4 regions of the Janthinobacterium sp. FT14W genome follow, and region 2 is predicted to be linked to each of the others. Evidence: predicted binding sites of a transcription regulator. Region 2 holds the regulator's gene; each other region holds the start of a gene.
What was found. Region 2 encodes sigma-54, which starts transcription at its own class of promoters, with help from an activator protein. Its sites were predicted from a motif close to TGGCANGNAANCTGCTTT; they were not measured.
Positions count from the first base shown of each region.

Region 1 (4,211 bases), on a different contig from region 2:
CAAGGTATGGTGCAAGCCCGCCTTCATGATGTCGTCGATATGGCCGAATTTCAGCTCCGCATGCAGTTTGCCGGCAAACCGCTCCGTATCGGCCGACACGTCGTTGCGGATATGTCTTAAATTTTCCACCACGTCATCCATGCAGGCGAGCAGGGACCTGGGCATGTCGCCGCGCAGCATCAGCAATTCCGCCACCCGTGCCGGCGTGATCACGTCGCGGTAGACCTTGCGGTAGATTTCGAAGCCGGAAACGGAGCGCAGCAGGGCTGCCCAGTAGTAGAAATCGCGCTGGGCGACGTCTTGCGACGTGTCGCGCGCGCCGTGGAACTTCACGTCGAGGATGCGCGCCGTGTTGTCGGCCCGCTCCAGGAAGGTGCCCAGGCGGATGAAGTGGATGGCTTCGTCCTTCAGCATGGTGCCCAGGGTCACGCCGCGCGACAGGTGCGAGCGGTACTTGACCCATTCGAAGAACTGGCTGGGGTCCGTTTCCAGCAGATTGCTTTTCAGGCGCTTCTGCATGTCGAGCCAGGTGGCGTTCTGGATTTCCCACACTTCCGTCGTCAGGGTGCCCCGCACGGCGCGGGCGTTTTCGCGCGCGCCCGTCAGGCAGGCCAGGATGGAGGACGGGTTGTTCGGGTCGCGCACCATGAAGTCGAGCACGTCGCGCGTGTGGAAGCGGCCGTATTTGTGGTCGTACGCGCTTTGCAGCTCGGAAATACCCAGGGTGGCGCGCCAGCCCTGTTCCGCGTCCTGCTCGGACTGGGGCAGCATCGACGTTTGCATGTTGACGTCCAGCATGCGCGCCGTGTTTTCCGCGCGCTCCGTGTAGCGGGCCATCCAGAACAAATGATCGGCAGTACGGCTCAGCATGTTTTTTCTCCTAATTCCGATGATGCGGGTTCCAGCACCCAGGTATCCTTGGTGCCGCCCCCTTGCGAGGAATTGACCACCAGCGAGCCTTCACCGAGGGCCACGCGGGTCAGGCCGCCCGGCACCATGGAAATCGTCTTGCCGGACAGCACGAACGGACGCAGATCGATGTGGCGCGGCGCAATGCCGGCCTCGACATACGTGGGGCAGGCGGACAGGGCGAGTGTCGGCTGGGCGATGTAGCCGCCCGGATTGGCCAGCAGGCGCTGGCGGAAGTCCTCGATCTGCGCCAGGCTGGACGCGGGGCCCACCAGCATGCCATAGCCGCCTGCGCCATGCACTTCCTTGACGACCAGTTTCGCCAGATTCGCCAGCACGTAGGACAGGTCGGCCGGTTTGCGGCACTGGTAGGTGGGCACGTTGTTCAAGATCGGTTCCTGCGACAGGTAGAACTTGATCATGTCGGGCACGAACGGGTAGATGGACTTGTCGTCGGCCACGCCCGTGCCGATGGCGTTCGCCAAGGTCACCCGTCCGGCGCGGTAGACGGACAGCAGGCCCGGCACGCCCAAGGAGGAATCGGAGCGGAAGGCCAGCGGGTCGAGGAAATCGTCGTCGACCCGGCGGTAGATCACGTCCACGCGCTTCGGTCCCCGCGTGGTGCGCATGTACACGGAGTTGTCGTTGACAAACAAGTCCTTGCCTTCCACCAGTTCCACGCCCATCTGCTGGGCCAGGAACGCGTGCTCGAAGTAGGCGGAGTTGTACATGCCGGGCGTCATGACGACGACCGTGGGGTCATCCACGCCCATGGGGGCGACGGAGCGCAGGTTGTCGAGCAGCATGTCCGGATAGTGGTCGACGGGGGCGATGCGGTTGCGGGCGAACAGTTCCGGGAACAAGCGCATCATCATCTTGCGGTCTTCCAGCATGTAGGACACGCCGGAGGGCACCCTTAAATTGTCTTCCAGCACGTAGAATTCGCCCTGGCCCGCGCGCACGATGTCGACGCCCGCGATGTGGGCGTAAATGTCGGAAGCGACGGCGATGCCCTGCATTTCCGGGCGGTACTGGGCATTCCTGTAGATTTGCTCGGCCGGAATGATGCCCGCCTTGATGATGTTTTGCTCATGATATATATCATGGATGAACATGTTCAAGGCTTGCACCCTTTGCACCAGGCCCGTCTGCATCTGCGCCCATTCGGCGGCGGGGATGATGCGGGGGATGGTATCGAAGGGGATCAGGCGTTCCGTGCCGGCATCGTCGCCATACACGGCAAACGTGATGCCGACCCGGCGGAACGTCAGGTCGGCTTCGGCCCGCTTGCGGGCGATGATCTCGGGGGATTGCTGCGCCAGCCAGTTGCTGAATTCACGATAGTGTGCGCGTACCTTGCCGTCCGTACCCACGTCATTTGCAGTCATTTCATTGAAAAAATTTGCCATGTTGTGATGTCCCTTGAGCCGTGTCCGGGTATAGCTCAGCAGGAAGCGTGCCAACAGGGCAGGCGCGAACCGGTATAAATATGACCACTTTTGTGGCGTTGCGCCATCTGTCGCACCGACTTGGTGCGCTAGCTGTCACTGTTGGGGGCGCCAGGGGGCTGGACGAAGGGACGGCAATCGACGGGCACGTCGAAGATGAAGCTGGTGCCCGTTTCCGGCGCGCTGTCGACGGCGATGCTGCCGCCGTGGCTTTCGGCCACATTCTGCACGAAGGGCAGGCCGATGCCCCAGCCGGGCGCGGGGCTGTCGTTCTCGCGGCGCAGGTAGTCGAAGATGCGTTCGGCCTGTTCCGGCGCGATGGCGTGGCCGCCGTTGTGGACGGTAATGAACAGGCGTTCGTGGGTCGCTTCCACGCGCACGCCGATGGGGCCGTCGTCGCCGTACTTGAGGGCATTGCCCAGCAGGTTTTCCAGTGCGCGCCGCAGCGAGTTCTCGCACCACCAGCCCGTGACGGATTGCCCTTGAACATGGCATTTGCCGGGCCGCTGCAGGTTGACCTGGCCAGCCACGGCCTGCACCAGGGGCAGCACGTCGAACCGGCTCAGCGCCAATGGCAGCCGCTGGCCCTGGTGGTAGCTGAGGCTATCGAGCAATTCCTCGATCATGCCATCGAGCCGTTTGCTGTGTTCGGTGATCTTGTGCGCGAGCGCCGCCACCCGTTCCGGCTCCGCCGGCCGCAGCAGCAACTGGGCGCTGGTGCTGATCACGGCCAGCGGGTTGCGCATGTCGTGCGACAGGCCGGCCGCGATGCTGCGCCGGAAGCCTTCGTGCATGCTGGTAAACTCGCGTATCGATTCGCGGATGCCCGAATCGATCGATTCGTTGATCACCTGCCAGTCCTTGCTGCGCAGGGTAATGCCGGCCTCATGCGCGACGGCGGCAAAGCAGTCGCGGAAGATCTGGTATTCCTGGATCACCTGTTCCGGCCCGTAATTGGTCATGCGCGCCCGTTCATTGCCATGCACGGCGGGCACGTTGCTGTTGCTGGCCGCGTTTTCGCGCGGGTGGCCCGGCGTGAGGGCTTCGGCCAGGTTGTCGAAGAAGGCCGGCAAAGTATTGATGAGTATGGGCGTGAGCAACTGGTCCGCGCCCCGTACGCTGGCGCGCACGCGCTGTTCCCATGCACCGAGGACGGCGTCGCGCATGGCAAAGATGCGCTGTGCGCGCTGCAGCGGATGGCGCGCGTATGCCTGGCGACCCGTGTGACGATCAGTGGCAATATTCACCGGAACTCCCTGAGAGGAATGGCTATGCTCCTGATAGTATGCGCCTAATCCGCGGCCGGGGAAACGCCTTATTGCCCAGTATCGGCCTGCCGCAAGGCCGCATGCAGGCGGAAAAGCGCCGCTGACCACTCGCTCAGGGAAAAGTTCTGTGGGTCATCATGACCATTCGCAAAGCCCGTATCGAGCACGGCGTGGAAGGCGGGGATCAGCCACGTGCCCCTGCGCACGCTGGCGGCGATATACAGCAGGGCCAGGCGCTCGTATTGCGCGGGCGTGAAGCCGGGATCGGGCGCCAGGCCGTCGTTGCCCTTGCCGCCGCCGGGCACGGAGTTGCGCGGCTGCACCAGTTCCACGTGCAGGAACAGCCCCGTCAGCGACGGCTTGTCCTTTTCCAGCTTGCTGGCGTAGCCTGGCGTGCCGAAGTCGCGCACTTGCAGGGAGCCGCCCAGGCGGTTCACGTAGACATGGCCTTTCGGCCCGCTACCGAGCGCAGGGTTACGTATATTGAAATCGTTGAAATCCCAGCCGGCATCGTTGATGTGGGCTGGAATGGCGTCGAGCAGGAAATTCGGGTAGCTGGTGTCGTGGATGACGAAATACCGGGCCA
Region 1 covers NZ_WFLL01000005.1:43,192-47,402, forward strand. Annotated here, with positions in the region: gene GCN74_RS05495 (alpha-E domain-containing protein) at 1-870, opposite strand, end outside; gene GCN74_RS05500 (circularly permuted type 2 ATP-grasp protein) at 864-2,318, opposite strand; gene GCN74_RS05505 (sensor histidine kinase) at 2,447-3,604, opposite strand; gene GCN74_RS05510 (hypothetical protein) at 3,673-4,211, opposite strand, start outside.
Region 1: GCN74_RS05500 (circularly permuted type 2 ATP-grasp protein) is a predicted target of sigma-54. The motif match lies at 2,354-2,371, and genes of this name have one in related genera.

Region 2 (4,211 bases):
TAAAGCGGATGCGCCGCGGCCGGCCAGACAGGAGCAAAGAAGCGCGCCACCATGGCTGCATCGACATCATCCAGGCTGGCGGGCTGCCAGCGCGGCGCATTGTCCTTGTCGACCACGAGCGCGCGCACGCCTTCGATCACTTCGCCATGTTCGAAATTGTGGCGCACCACCGTGCGCTCGAGGCGCAGGCAGTCGGCCACGCCCAGGCGGGCGCCCCGTTGCAGCAATTCCAGGGTCACCGACATCATCAGCGGCGAACGCAGGCGCATGGCCGCCAGGGCCTTGCCGGCAAACGCGCTGTCGTCCTGCGCCAGCGACGCCATGATGGCCGCCACGGAAGGAGCGCTGAAATGGCGGTCCAGCGCCGCGCGCGCCGTGGCCAGCGCAGAAACGCCCGCCTGGGACTGGAATGGCGCGGCCAGGGCCTGGATGGCGACCGGCAAGCCTTCACCGGGCGTCGATTCGAACAGGGCCAGCAGCGCCCCCATCTGCGCCTCGGGCAGGTACACATCGGCCAGGCCCGTGTACAGGGCGTCGGCCGCGTTGATCGTCAAGCCCGTCAAGCCCAGGTACAGGCCCAGCTGGCCGGCCAGGCGGGACAGGAAATAACTGCCGCCCACGTCCGGGAACAAGCCGATATTGACTTCAGGCATGGCCATGCGCGTGCGGTCCGTGACGATGCGCAGGCGGTTGCCGGGCCCGGCTTGCGCCACGCCCATGCCGCCGCCCATCACCACGCCGTCCATCACGGCGATATACGGTTTCGGATAGAAATGAATTACATGGTTGAGCGCATATTCTTCCGTAAAGAAATCTTCCAGCTGGGCGCTGCCACCTTGCGGCGTGGCCCGGCCCGCATCGTAAAAGAAACGGATGTCGCCACCGGCGCACAGGGCTTTTTCACTGCTGGAACGGATCACCACGGCGTCTACCTGCGGATCGTCGCGCCAGGCCAGCAACACGGCGCTCAGGGCGCGCACCATGTCCAGCGAGAGGGAATTCAAGGCTTTCGGGCGGTCGAGCACGATGTGGCCCGTGCGGTTGCGGATGGAGGTCTGGACGAAGTCGCTCATGGCAGGATGGAAAGTAGTAAGTATGGGAACATTCTAGCGCCTTCGGACGGAACATTGCGTTCCCATGACGCGGCCCGGCAAGGGCGACGGGCGCAAAAAAGGGCGCAATGCGCGCCCTTAGTTGATCACAGCCGGTTGAAAGTCGCGGCCCGCTCAGGCGGCGGCGAATTCTTCTTCCGAGCTGTCTGGCAGATGCTTGATCGCCTCTTTACCGTGCCCTTGCACTTTGGTTTTGTACTTCATCACTTGCCTGTCGAGCTTGTCGATCAGGGTATCGATCGCGGCATACAAGTCTTGCGCCAGGCTTTCCACATAGACGGTCTTGCCGCTCAGACGCAGATTGACTTCGGCCTTTTGACGTTTTTCTTTCTCTTTGAGGTTATCCACGGTCAGAATCACGGCGATATCGATGACTTGATCGAAATGACGTTTCACGCGCTCCAGCTTCGTTTGTACGTATTCACGGATGGCTGGTGTCACTTCAAGATGATGTCCGCTGATGGTGAGATTCATACACACTCCTAAAGATGATCGGGTTCGTGCGGTCCATCGTATCCGGCCCGCAGAGGAACCGAAAAAAACTTACAAACACTTACGCAGGCTCACTGGCGGAATTTTTAATGCTTCCCGGTATTTGGCAACAGTACGTCGCGCAATCACCATGCCTTGTTCCCCCAGCATGTCCGCAATCTTACTGTCGGATAAAGGATTTTTAGGGTCTTCTGCTCCTGTCAGTTGCACGATCAATGCCCGTATCGCCGTCGATGACGCTTCGCCCCCCGCTTCGGTGGCGACGTGGCTACCAAAGAAATATTTCAACTCGAACATGCCGTGCGGGGTCAGCATGTACTTTTGAGTTGTTACCCGCGAGATAGTACTCTCGTGTAAACCCAGTGTATCAGCTATTTCACGGAGCACAAGGGGACGCATGGCAACGGCCCCATGCGAGAAAAAGTTCTTTTGTCTTTCTACTATCGCCTGTGCCACGCGCAGTATCGTGTCGAAGCGCTGGCGCATATTCTTGATCAGCCACTTGGCTTCCTGCAGCTGTGCACCCATGGCCCCCTCCCCCTTGCCCTGCTTGAGCAAGTTGGCGTACATGGCATTGACGCGCAGGCGCGGCATGACGTCGTTGTTCAAGGTGACTTGCCAGCCATTGCGGGCGCGCTTGACGACGACGTCGGGCACCACATAGTCAGACACGTCGGAGGCAAACACGGCGCCCGGATGCGGATTGCACTGGCGAATCACCGTCTGCGCTTCGCGCAAGTCCTCATCGTCGCAATCGAGGGCTTTTTTCAGCTTGTTGAAATCGCGCTGGGCAAACCAGGCCAGGTGCTTTTCCACGATGACGAGGGCCATGCGCCGCGTCACCATGGCGATATGGGGCAAACGCTTGATTTGCAGCGCCAGGCATTCGGACGCATTGCGCGCGCCCACGCCCGGCGGATCGAAACTTTGCAGCAGGGACAAGGCCGTGCGCAGCTCGTCGACGTCGATTTCCAGCTCTTGCGGCAAGCGCGCCAGGATGTCGTCGAGCGCCTCTTCCAGGTAGCCATTGTCGTCGAGCGCGTCGATGATCAGCTCGACCAGCGCGCGGTCGCGCAATTCGAGCACCGTCACGCGCATCTGCTCCATCAGATGCTCGCGCAGGGTGCAGTGATGGGCTTCGAGTTGTGGGCGGGAATCTTCGTCGTCGGGCGTCTTGCTCCGGCTCGCGTCGCTCCAGTCGCTGTCGCCGCCGTCCGCGGCGGCCGGGCCCTCGCCCGCCTCGCCGTCAAAGGTTTCCCCTTCGGCCGGCGCCGCAGGCGCTTCCTGGCCTGGCGGCTGGGGCGGCGCTTCGGCCGGCGCGGCCGTGGAACTCAGGGCGCCGTCGGACAGCAGGCGCAGCGAACGGTCGAGCGGATCATCGAGGCGCTCGAGCAAAGGATTGTCCGTCAGCAATTGCTCTAATTCCTGGTGCAATTCCAGGGTAGACAATTGCAACAGGCGTATCGATTGCTGCAACTGCGGCGTCAGTGCCAAATGCTGCGAAGTGCGCAGCTGCAATGATTGTTTCATTGGCTCACATACGGAAGTGTTCGCCCAGATAGACCCGGCGTACCGACTCGTTCGCGATGATGTCGTCGGGGCGTCCCGACGCCAGCACCGAGCCCTGGTTGATGATGTAGGCACGGTCGCAAATACCCAGCGTCTCGCGCACATTATGATCGGTGATCAGCACGCCGATATTGCGCTCCTTCAAGAAACGCACGATGCGCTGGATTTCGATCACGGCGATCGGATCGACGCCGGCGAACGGCTCGTCCAGCAGCACGAAACGGGGATCGGTGGCCAGCGCGCGGGCGATTTCCACGCGGCGGCGCTCGCCGCCCGACAGCGACAGCGCCTGGTTTTCGCGCAACTTCTCAATCTGCAAATCGGCCAGCAGTTTATCCAGGCGCACCTCGATCTCGGCCTTCGTCAGCGGACGGCCTTCGACGGTCTGGATTTCCAGCACGGCGCGGATATTGTCTTCCACCGTCAGCTTGCGGAAGACGGAGGCTTCCTGCGGCAGATACGACAAGCCCATCTGCGCGCGGCGGTGGATCGGCAGGCTGGAGATGTCCACGCCGCTGATATCGATGCTGCCGCCATCGGACGGCACCAGGCCGACGATCATGTAGAACGAGGTGGTCTTGCCGGCGCCGTTCGGGCCCAGCAGCCCCACCACTTCGCCGCATTCGACTTGCAGCGAGACATCATGCACGACCTGGCGCTTGCCATAGGTTTTTTGCAGCCCGCGAACGATCAGGGTACTGCCGCAACGTGTATTGTCCATTATTTCTTTCCTGGCGCAGGCGTGGCCGGCGCTTTCTCCGCCGCCGGTGCCTTGGTCTTCGGCTGGATCACCATGCGCACGCTGCCGCCGTCCGGGGTGCTGGTGCCGCTGTCGGAATTTTCCATCGTAAACACTTCCTTGCGGCTGTCATACGAGATGAAGGCGCCGTTGGCCACGTCCGTCGGCTTCGTGCCTTCCAGGCGCGTCAGCTTGGCCTTGGAAAACAGTTTCACCACTTCCGTCTTGTTGTTGTATTCCACGCGCTCCGCTTCGCCTTCCACCCACAGGTCGCCCGCGCCATCGCGCTTCTGGCGGAA
Region 2 covers NZ_WFLL01000013.1:66,918-71,128, forward strand. Annotated here, with positions in the region: gene GCN74_RS11440 (enoyl-CoA hydratase/isomerase family protein) at 1-1,073, opposite strand, end outside; gene hpf (ribosome hibernation-promoting factor, HPF/YfiA family) at 1,227-1,586, opposite strand; gene GCN74_RS11450 (RNA polymerase factor sigma-54) at 1,656-3,134, opposite strand; gene lptB (LPS export ABC transporter ATP-binding protein) at 3,139-3,894, opposite strand; gene lptA (lipopolysaccharide transport periplasmic protein LptA) at 3,894-4,211, opposite strand, start outside.

Region 3 (4,211 bases), on a different contig from region 2:
CGCATCCATCACGTCTTCAAAGAAGATGTTCGGCGACTTGCCGCCCAGTTCCAGGGTGACGGGAATCAGGTTTTGCGCCGCGTAGCCCATGATCAAGCGGCCCGTGCCCGTTTCGCCCGTAAAGGCGATCTTGGCGATGCGCTTGCTCGACGCCAGCGGCTTGCCCGCTTCCAGGCCGAAACCGTTGATGATGTTCAATACGCCCGGCGGCAGCAAGTCGCCGATCAGCTCGACCAACACCATGATGGACGCAGGTGTCTGCTCGGCAGGCTTGAGCACCACGCAATTGCCTGCCGCCAGGGCAGGTGCCAGTTTCCACACGGCCATCAGGATGGGGAAATTCCACGGGATGATCTGGCCCACGACGCCCAGCGGCTCATGGTAGTGATAGGCATAGGTTTCCGCATCGATTTGTGCGACGGAACCCTCCTGCGCGCGGATGCAACCGGCGAAGTAACGGAAATGGTCGATGGCCAGCGGAATGTCGGCATTCATCGTTTCGCGGATCGGTTTGCCATTGTCGATGGTTTCCGCCGTCGCGATCAGGCTCAGGTTCTGTTCGATGCGGTCGGCGATGCGGTTCAGGATATTGGCGCGCTCGGCCGGCGAAGTCTTGCCCCATGCCTCCTTGGCGGCGTGTGCGGCGTCCAGCGCCAGCTCGACGTCTTCCGTCGTGGAACGGGCGATTTCGCAAAACGGCAAGCCCGTGATCGGGGTAATATTAGGAAAGTATTCACCTTTTACTGGTGCAACGAATTTGCCGCCAATGTAATTGTCATAGCGTTGTTTGAAGGGATTGGCTACGCCCAGTTTGCTGATGTCTGCGAGATTCATGTCGTCCTCTATCGGGTTAATTAGAATGGAATTACTTAATTAAAATTAAACGTCCTGGTACAGATGGGGTGAGTACACGGAGTCTTTCGCAAATGCCGTGCCAGCTCGCCGTCCCATTACAAACTTAGCGGGTTTTACCCTCGTTACAAGGGCGTGGCGTCCATACCGGCCCGCTTTTCCTCGCATGCCCGGGGCATGAAAGGAGGGCGTGGCGCTGTTTGCATTTTGAACAAGGCTGAAGCAGGCTGTTGCAATCCGGGCCAGCACCCTCCTTGCCCTGCGCGGCCCCGCAGCCGCTGCACAATGGAACAGGTGTGCCAGACTGGAACACCTGTTCCATGCGGGCTAGCGAATCACCACGCCCCATGGCAATTCACCCACGGCAATGTCGGCCACCTTGCGTGCGCCGGCCGTGTCGATGACGGAAACGCTGTTCGAGCGGCCATTGGCCACGTACAACTTGGCACCATCGGCCGTGATGGCCATATTCCAGGGGCGCTTGCCGACGGGAATCGTCGCCGTCACCTTGTTGCTGGCCGTATCGATGACCATGACCGTACCGTCCGTGCCATTCGATACATACACTTGCTTGCCGCCGGGATGGACGGCAATGCCATTCGCATTCTTGCCCGCGGGAATAGTGGCAACAGCCTTGCGCGTGACCATGTCGAGCACGTAGACGGCATTGACCAGTTCGCACGCCACGTAGGCGCGGCCCGAATCGGGGCTGAAGCCGATGCCGCGCGGGCGCAGGCCCACGGCGATGGACACCACCTGGCGGCGTTGCGCTACATCAATGACATCGACTTGCTCGGCCTCTTCCGCGCTGACCAGCAGCCAATGCCCATCGGGGCTGAACACGGCATGTTCCGGGTTGCGCCCTTGCACCTTGATATCTGCGAGCAAGACGCCCGTCTGGCCATCGAGCAAGGCCACGCTATTGTTTTCCTCGACGGCCACGGCCACGTATTTACCATCGCGGGAAGCGCTGACGCCCTCGGGCGACTTGCCCAGCGTCACCGTGCGCAGGGGTGCGCCCGCGCCGTTATCGATCAGCAGCAAAGCGCTGCTGGCCGCATCCGTGACAAACAATTGCCGTCCGCTGGGGTCGGCGGCGATGCCGCGCGGACGTTTTCCGGCCGCAATCTGGCGCACCACCTGGTCGGTCGCCGTGTCGATCACGCTCAAGGTGCCCGATTTTTCGTTGGGAACATAGGCAAACGGGGCGGCCTGGATGGCAGTGCTGGCGAGCGCAGGCAGCAGCCAGCAAACCTGGCGCAAGCGCGAGAAGAAGTTGGGCATAATCACCTTTTCAATGGCAAAACACAGGAAAAGCGCGCGGGAGCGGCGCAAGTGACGATGGCTGCATGCAAACGCCGTGCCACTGACAAGCGTATAATTTCAACCCACCAATGGAGACATGGCAGGCATATTGCTTGATAAGACTATGCAGACCTGTGCCGCACACGCGCTCAAGCAGGCTTTTATTCACCTTGGAGAATCAGCATGCAGCATCGTTTCCGCCTGAACACCATTGCCAGCCTGTTTGCCGCCGGCAGCGCCGCCCTGGCCCCCCACGTCTTTGCCGCCGAGGCAGCAGCCCCCGCCAATGGGCAACTGATGGATACGGTGGTCGTCAGCGGCAGCCGCATCGCCCACCCCAGCCAGGAAGTGCCGGCATCCATCGACGTGATCGACAGCGCCCGCATCCAGGATGGGCAAATTCGCGTCAACGCGTCGGAAGCGCTGGCCGCCGTGCCGGGCCTGGTCGTGCAGAACCGCCAGAACTATGCGCAAGACTTGCAGATCTCGTCACGGGGCTTCGGCGCCCGTTCGGCCTTCGGCGTGCGCGGCGTCAAGCTGATCAGCGATGGCATTCCGGCCAGCATGCCCGATGGCCAGGGCCAGGCCGCCACGTTCAACCTCGATACGGCCGAGCGCATCGAAGTGCTGCGGGGACCGTTTTCTGCCATCTACGGCAACCACTCGGGCGGCGTGATCCAGCTGTTTTCCAAGGATGGGCAAAATCCGCCCTCCGTCGAGCTGGACGTGACGGGCGGCAGCTACGGCACCAGCAAGGTCGATCTCTCGGCGCAAGGCCAGGCAGGCGGCATCGGCTACGTACTCGACGGTTCGCGCTTCCGCACGGATGGCTTCCGCAACCACAGCGCCGCCACGCGCGAACAGGCGTTCGGCAAGATCACTGTCAAGCCGAATGCGGACAGCAAGCTGACCATCGTCGCCAACAGCCTGCATCAGGGAAATACGCAAGATCCGCTGGGCGCCACCTGGGCCACGTTTGCCCGCGACCCGCGCGCCGGCGAAATCGATGCGAGCGACACGCAAAATCCGAAACGCACCCTGGCTGACCGCTACAACACGCGCAAGAGCATCGACCATCAGCAGATCGGCGCCACCTACGAACAAGCGTTCGGCGACGACCGCCTGCACGTGACGATGTATGGCGGCAACCGCGACGTGATTCAATATCAGGCCTTCAACAAGGGTTTCCAGGCGCCAGCCAAGCATTCGGGCGGCGTGGTCGATTTCCAGCGTCAGTTCTACGGCATCGACACCAACTGGCTGCACGTGAACCAGTTGGCCGGCGGCAAGCTGAGCACGACCATCGGCATCGACTACGGCCGCTCCAGCGACGACCGCACCGGCTATGAAAATTTCATCGGCGACACGTTTGGCGTGAAAGGCAAGCTGCGCCGCGACGAGCAGGATGTCGTCTCCAGCCTCGATCCGTATATCCAGACGGAATGGCAAAGCGGGCCATGGCTGCTCAGCGCCGGTTTGCGCTACAGCAAGATGAAAGTCTCCGTCAGCGACCACTTCCTCAGCAATGGCGACGACAGCGGCAGCCTGGAATTCAGCCATACGACGCCGGTGCTGGGTCTGCTGTATAAACTGACGCCCAACGTCAACGTGTACGCCAGCGCCGCGCGCGGCTTCGAAGCGCCCACCCTGAACGAACTGTTTTACTCGGGTACGGCCGGCGGCTTCAATTTCAACTTGAAGCCGGCCACCAGCACCAACCTGGAAGCGGGCGTCAAGGCCAGGATCAACAACAACACGCATGTGAATGCGGCCGTGTTCCAGATCAAGACCAGCGACGAGCTGGTGGTCGATCAATCGAGCGGCGGACGCACCAGCTACCGCAATGCCAGCAAAACCTTGCGCCAGGGTATGGAAGTGTCGCTGGATTCGAACTTGGCATATGGGTTCACGGCAAAAGTAGCCCTGACCAGCCTGCACGCCGTGTATGACCAGGGCTTCGGCACCGTCAGAGAGGGCAGCCGTTTGCCGGGCGTGCCCAGCGCCAACTTGTTTGCGGAACTGGCCTGGAAAGATACATTCGACCGTTTTGGCGC
Region 3 covers NZ_WFLL01000067.1:10,109-14,319, forward strand. Annotated here, with positions in the region: gene adh (aldehyde dehydrogenase) at 1-834, opposite strand, end outside; gene GCN74_RS26425 (beta-propeller fold lactonase family protein) at 1,180-2,136, opposite strand; gene GCN74_RS26430 (TonB-dependent receptor family protein) at 2,341-4,211, shown strand, end outside.
Region 3: GCN74_RS26425 (beta-propeller fold lactonase family protein) is a predicted target of sigma-54. The motif match lies at 2,201-2,218, and genes of this name have one in related genera.

Region 4 (4,211 bases), on a different contig from region 2:
GCCGGTTGACGCAGATCACGCCACATTCACGCGACATCTGATCCAGATCAACTCCCGTCCCGCCCCCCCGCCCACAATACAGGTTTTCCAGCGGCGCCTCCCCTGCCCACGGGATGTGCCTGCCACCCACGAAAAAGCGCGATCGGACTCGCATCCGCTTGCCTGCCGTTCCGGAGCCAACCATGTACAAGACCATCCTCATGTATGCCGACCAGTTTTCCGGCTTCGAGCGGCGCCTGGAAGTGGCGGCGGCGCTGGCGCGCGACTACGATGCCCACCTGATCGGCACCACGGCCAGCGGCGGCGCACAGCTCGACTACATCGTCTTCGGCGCGGCCACGTTGGCGCCGCCGCCACCGCTCGACTATGAACCGCTGCGCGCGGCGGCGAGGGAGCAGCTGCTGCGCTTCGACAGCCATTGTCAGCGCCTTGGCGTGCTCTCCTATGAAACCCGCTTCCAGGACAGCCGCGCCGCCGATGCGCTATTCCTGCAATCGCTGTACTGCGACCTGCTCATCACCGGCCAAGGCGACCTGAGCGATCCGGGGCTCCTCTGGTCGGCACGCCTGCCCGGCTACCTGGCACTGCACTGCCCGCGTCCCCTGCTCGTCATTCCCGACACCGCCGATGCCGCCACGGTGCCCGGCCGCTCCATCGTCATCGGCTGGAACGCGAGCGCGGCTGCCAGCCGCGCCGTGGCGGACGCCATGCCCCTGTTGCTGCGTGCGCAGCGCGTGCAGGTCGTCGTACTCAATCCACGCCAGCGATTCGGCCAGCATGGCGACGAGCCGGGCGCCGACCTGGCGACCTACCTGGCGCGCCATGGCGTGCGGGTGGAAGTGAGCTGCCGCGACACGGCCGAGGAATGCGGCGCGGCCCTGTGCAGGCACGCCCAGGACAACGGTGCCGACCTGATCGTCGCAGGGGCGTATGGGCACAGCCGCTTCCACGAGTGGGTGGCGGGTGGCACGACACGCCATTTGCTCACTCAGGCCAGGCTGCCTGTCCTCCTGTCGCACTGATGATATCGTGTAGCGAGATGATGCATGCAACGGCTGTTTAAAAATCGTTTTCATGCAGGCCATTTACTCGCGCGGCGGCTGGTAGCGTACGCCGCCCATCCGGATGTCCTGGTGCTGGCCTTGCCCCGTGGCGGCGTGCCCGTAGCCTACATGGTGGCGCGCGAGCTGGACGCGGCCCTCGATATCTTGATGGTGCGCAAACTCGGGCAGCCAAGCCAGCCAGAATATGCCCTGGGCGCCGTTTCGGGCAATGAGATATGCTTCCTGCGCCGGGACAAGATCAAGTCATCCGGAACGGACATGGCAACGGTGCACGCCATGATCGACCGGGAAAAAGCGGAACTGTCAAGGCGCGAGATTCTGTATCGCGCCGACAGGCCCGCCCTGCCGCTTCACCACAAAATTGTCATTTTGGTGGATGACGGCGTTGCGACCGGTTCGAGCATGTACATGGCGATTCGTTCCGCCCGCTCCATGAAACCGGCAAAGATCATCGTCGCCACTCCCGTCGCTCCCCGCGCAAGCCGCAAAGTACTAGCCCGCATCGCCGATGAAGTGGCATGTCTGCACTCACCGCTCTCATTCATCTCTGTAGGCGAATGGTATGAAGACTTTCGGCAAGTCAGCGACACAGCCGTCATGCATTTGCTTGAAAGGCGCTGGACGCAGTTAACTCAAGCAGAGGGGGCCAGGCATTCAGGGGTACGTGTTTTCCCATGTCGCCAATAAGCAATTGGTCTTGGAGTACACTCCACTTCCTGGGAAGGATACTTTCGAATGAAGAAGAGCCCAGCAAGCAGACCAATGCCTAACAAGGCAAGAGTCCCTGGCTCGTCTATTACTTCAATGCGTATATTGGATATCACAATGTGTGCCTGAGATGGCACGTCCGATACAAATGCCCAACCCATTGCCATGTCAAAGCCTTGAAAGGGCGCTAGATCTATCACGATGGATTTTATTATATCGATTCTTGGCACAAAATAAAGTCGCGCCACATCCCGCTCGGTAGCCCCCCAATGAGTTACCCACTGGCCTTGGGGGAAAATTCTGAAGGCCAAGAGATCGTACGTCGGATCGATCGTAGAAGGATCTGCCATATAGTCAAGGTCATAACTAATCCTTAGAGTCTTTTGCGATATATTAAAATCGTTGGTGTAGTACTCGAATACGTCACTTGTATCGGTAATCTGCAGATCCGGCCCACCAACGCCATTTAAATATTTATTTTTATAAGATAGATATTGCTTCAAATCTATTTCGTTGGAAACGGAGGCAAAGCAAATGCACGCAGACATCGATACGATGATGAAAAACATCAATTTTATGATGTTCATGATTTTTCCTTTCAACATACTCTTCGAAAATACGGGAATTTTCTTCGGCGATTGTGCAGCTGCTTAGCCATATGCAAAATCAATGCCCTACCCTGGAAAAAATTACAAGAGTCTGTTTACAAAGGAGATTTTAAAAAGCAACGTGACATTCAAGCATGCATGTGTAAAAATCATCGGCACTGAGAATGGAGCCATGCTGAATCACAATAAATACTGAAGGAAGAGTAAAATATTTTCCTTTGTTAATCGAAATGCGCCAATCAGCATCATGGGTATAGTACGCATGGCATTCTGGAGAATAAATTTTTCACAGTCGAACACTTCCCTGTCTGCTTCCACCCGGCACTTGCCTGTCCAGCCACTCTCTCCAGAGCTGAAATGCCTACCCGTGGCAATTCAGACGGGTGGCTGACAGTCCCATCGCACGGATAGCATGGGTGCCGGCATCAGGTTCCCCCCTCCCTTGTTGAACGCCAGGCCGATGGGTTCCGGCAGGGCCAGAAGGACCGCATGCTGCGTCATGAAGGCGGCAGACTTGCTGATGTTGCTGGCGATCTGCGCCCGCGTCCTCCCCTTCGACAGTTCGCGGCCAATGTAATTGGTCATTTCCCGCACCATCAGCTCGTTACGCCGCAGATTTTCCACTGCCGAAGGCAAAGCGCCACATCGGGGGGCGACATTCGGCACGGGTCGTGTGAACACCGCACGACTCAAATTTGTACTATCGAAACACCTCGCTAAAAGGGGCAATTTCGACTGGAGGCATGCAGTTGGCCCGGCAACAATAGTGGAAATCACCGTTGCCACGAAAGCCGAAATATGGAACCACGATCCCCTTCTTTCGCATCGACCTGGCTTCTAGCCATGCTCCAAGGACAGACCTATGACCAGATCGCAGCGCGGTTTCGTGTCACGAAGTCGACGGTATCCAAATCGGTTGCTGATTTAGCGCGAGACCTGCAATCCGTCGTAGGTGTAATCGGCATCGACGAAGACAGTGCTCCCACTGCCCACGTGATACGAGCCCATGCAAAAGATTACCTGGAGGCGCTGGAACATTTCGTGCCGCTGGCAAAACCTGCGGGCACATCATCCCTGTTGCGGTTTCGAAGGACGCGTATCGACAAACCACCATCGTAGGCAACCGAGTGGATGTCTGCTCCCCAGTCGAATTGCTCCTGGCAGCCAAAGGGTTTCGCTGTAATTGGCATGTATTTCGTGTCTTAGAAAGTTTGTTGAGCATTGCTGCAAAACGATTTATGGCAACTCGGCCGGTGCTGACACGCATGGGCAGCGGCCGTTTCTGGCCGATAGAGGACAATCAGAATAGCGCAGTGTACGAGGCCGTTGCTGAGAAAGTAAATGAGAAAAATGTCAGGCGCGGCCTACGCCAGCGTGATGTGAAAACGGCCGCAGAAAGCGGCCGTATTGTTGAGGCTAGGCGGCGGAAGAAAAATCCCATTGCCCCAAGTTTGCCCCAAGTTCGTATTTTGGCAGGATGCGAAATCCTAAGTTATTGAATACAAACGAAAATTTTGGTGGGAAGTGCAAGTTTCGAACTTGCGACCCCTGCAGTGTGAATGCAGTGCTCTACCCCTGAGCTAACCTCCCGAAGCGAGGCGAATTATCGCATAGGTGTTGCGGCATCTGCAAGGGCTGGCGAGAGGAAATTTAGCGTGCTCCGCTTTTTTCTCAGGCAGTCGCTGGCGGCGCCGTGACGGCGGTCCAGATGCACTGGCCTTTGGCAGCCTTGTCGAGGCCGGCGATGGTCGCTTCGTGGGCGGCGAGTTCGTCGGGCGTGGCGCTCTGGAAGATGACCTCGGCCAGCGGCACGATTTCCAGCACGGCGCCG
Region 4 covers NZ_WFLL01000070.1:17,124-21,334, reverse strand. Annotated here, with positions in the region: gene GCN74_RS26745 (universal stress protein) at 183-1,022, shown strand; gene GCN74_RS26740 (phosphoribosyltransferase) at 1,047-1,751, shown strand; gene GCN74_RS26735 (PEP-CTERM sorting domain-containing protein) at 1,697-2,359, opposite strand; gene GCN74_RS26730 (hypothetical protein) at 2,756-2,965, opposite strand; gene GCN74_RS26725 (hypothetical protein) at 3,179-3,499, shown strand; gene GCN74_RS26720 (hypothetical protein) at 3,595-3,879, shown strand; tRNA gene GCN74_RS26715 (tRNA-Val) at 3,896-3,970, opposite strand; gene dnaQ (DNA polymerase III subunit epsilon) at 4,052-4,211, opposite strand, start outside.
Region 4: GCN74_RS26735 (PEP-CTERM sorting domain-containing protein) is a predicted target of sigma-54. The motif match lies at 2,430-2,447, and genes of this name have one in related genera.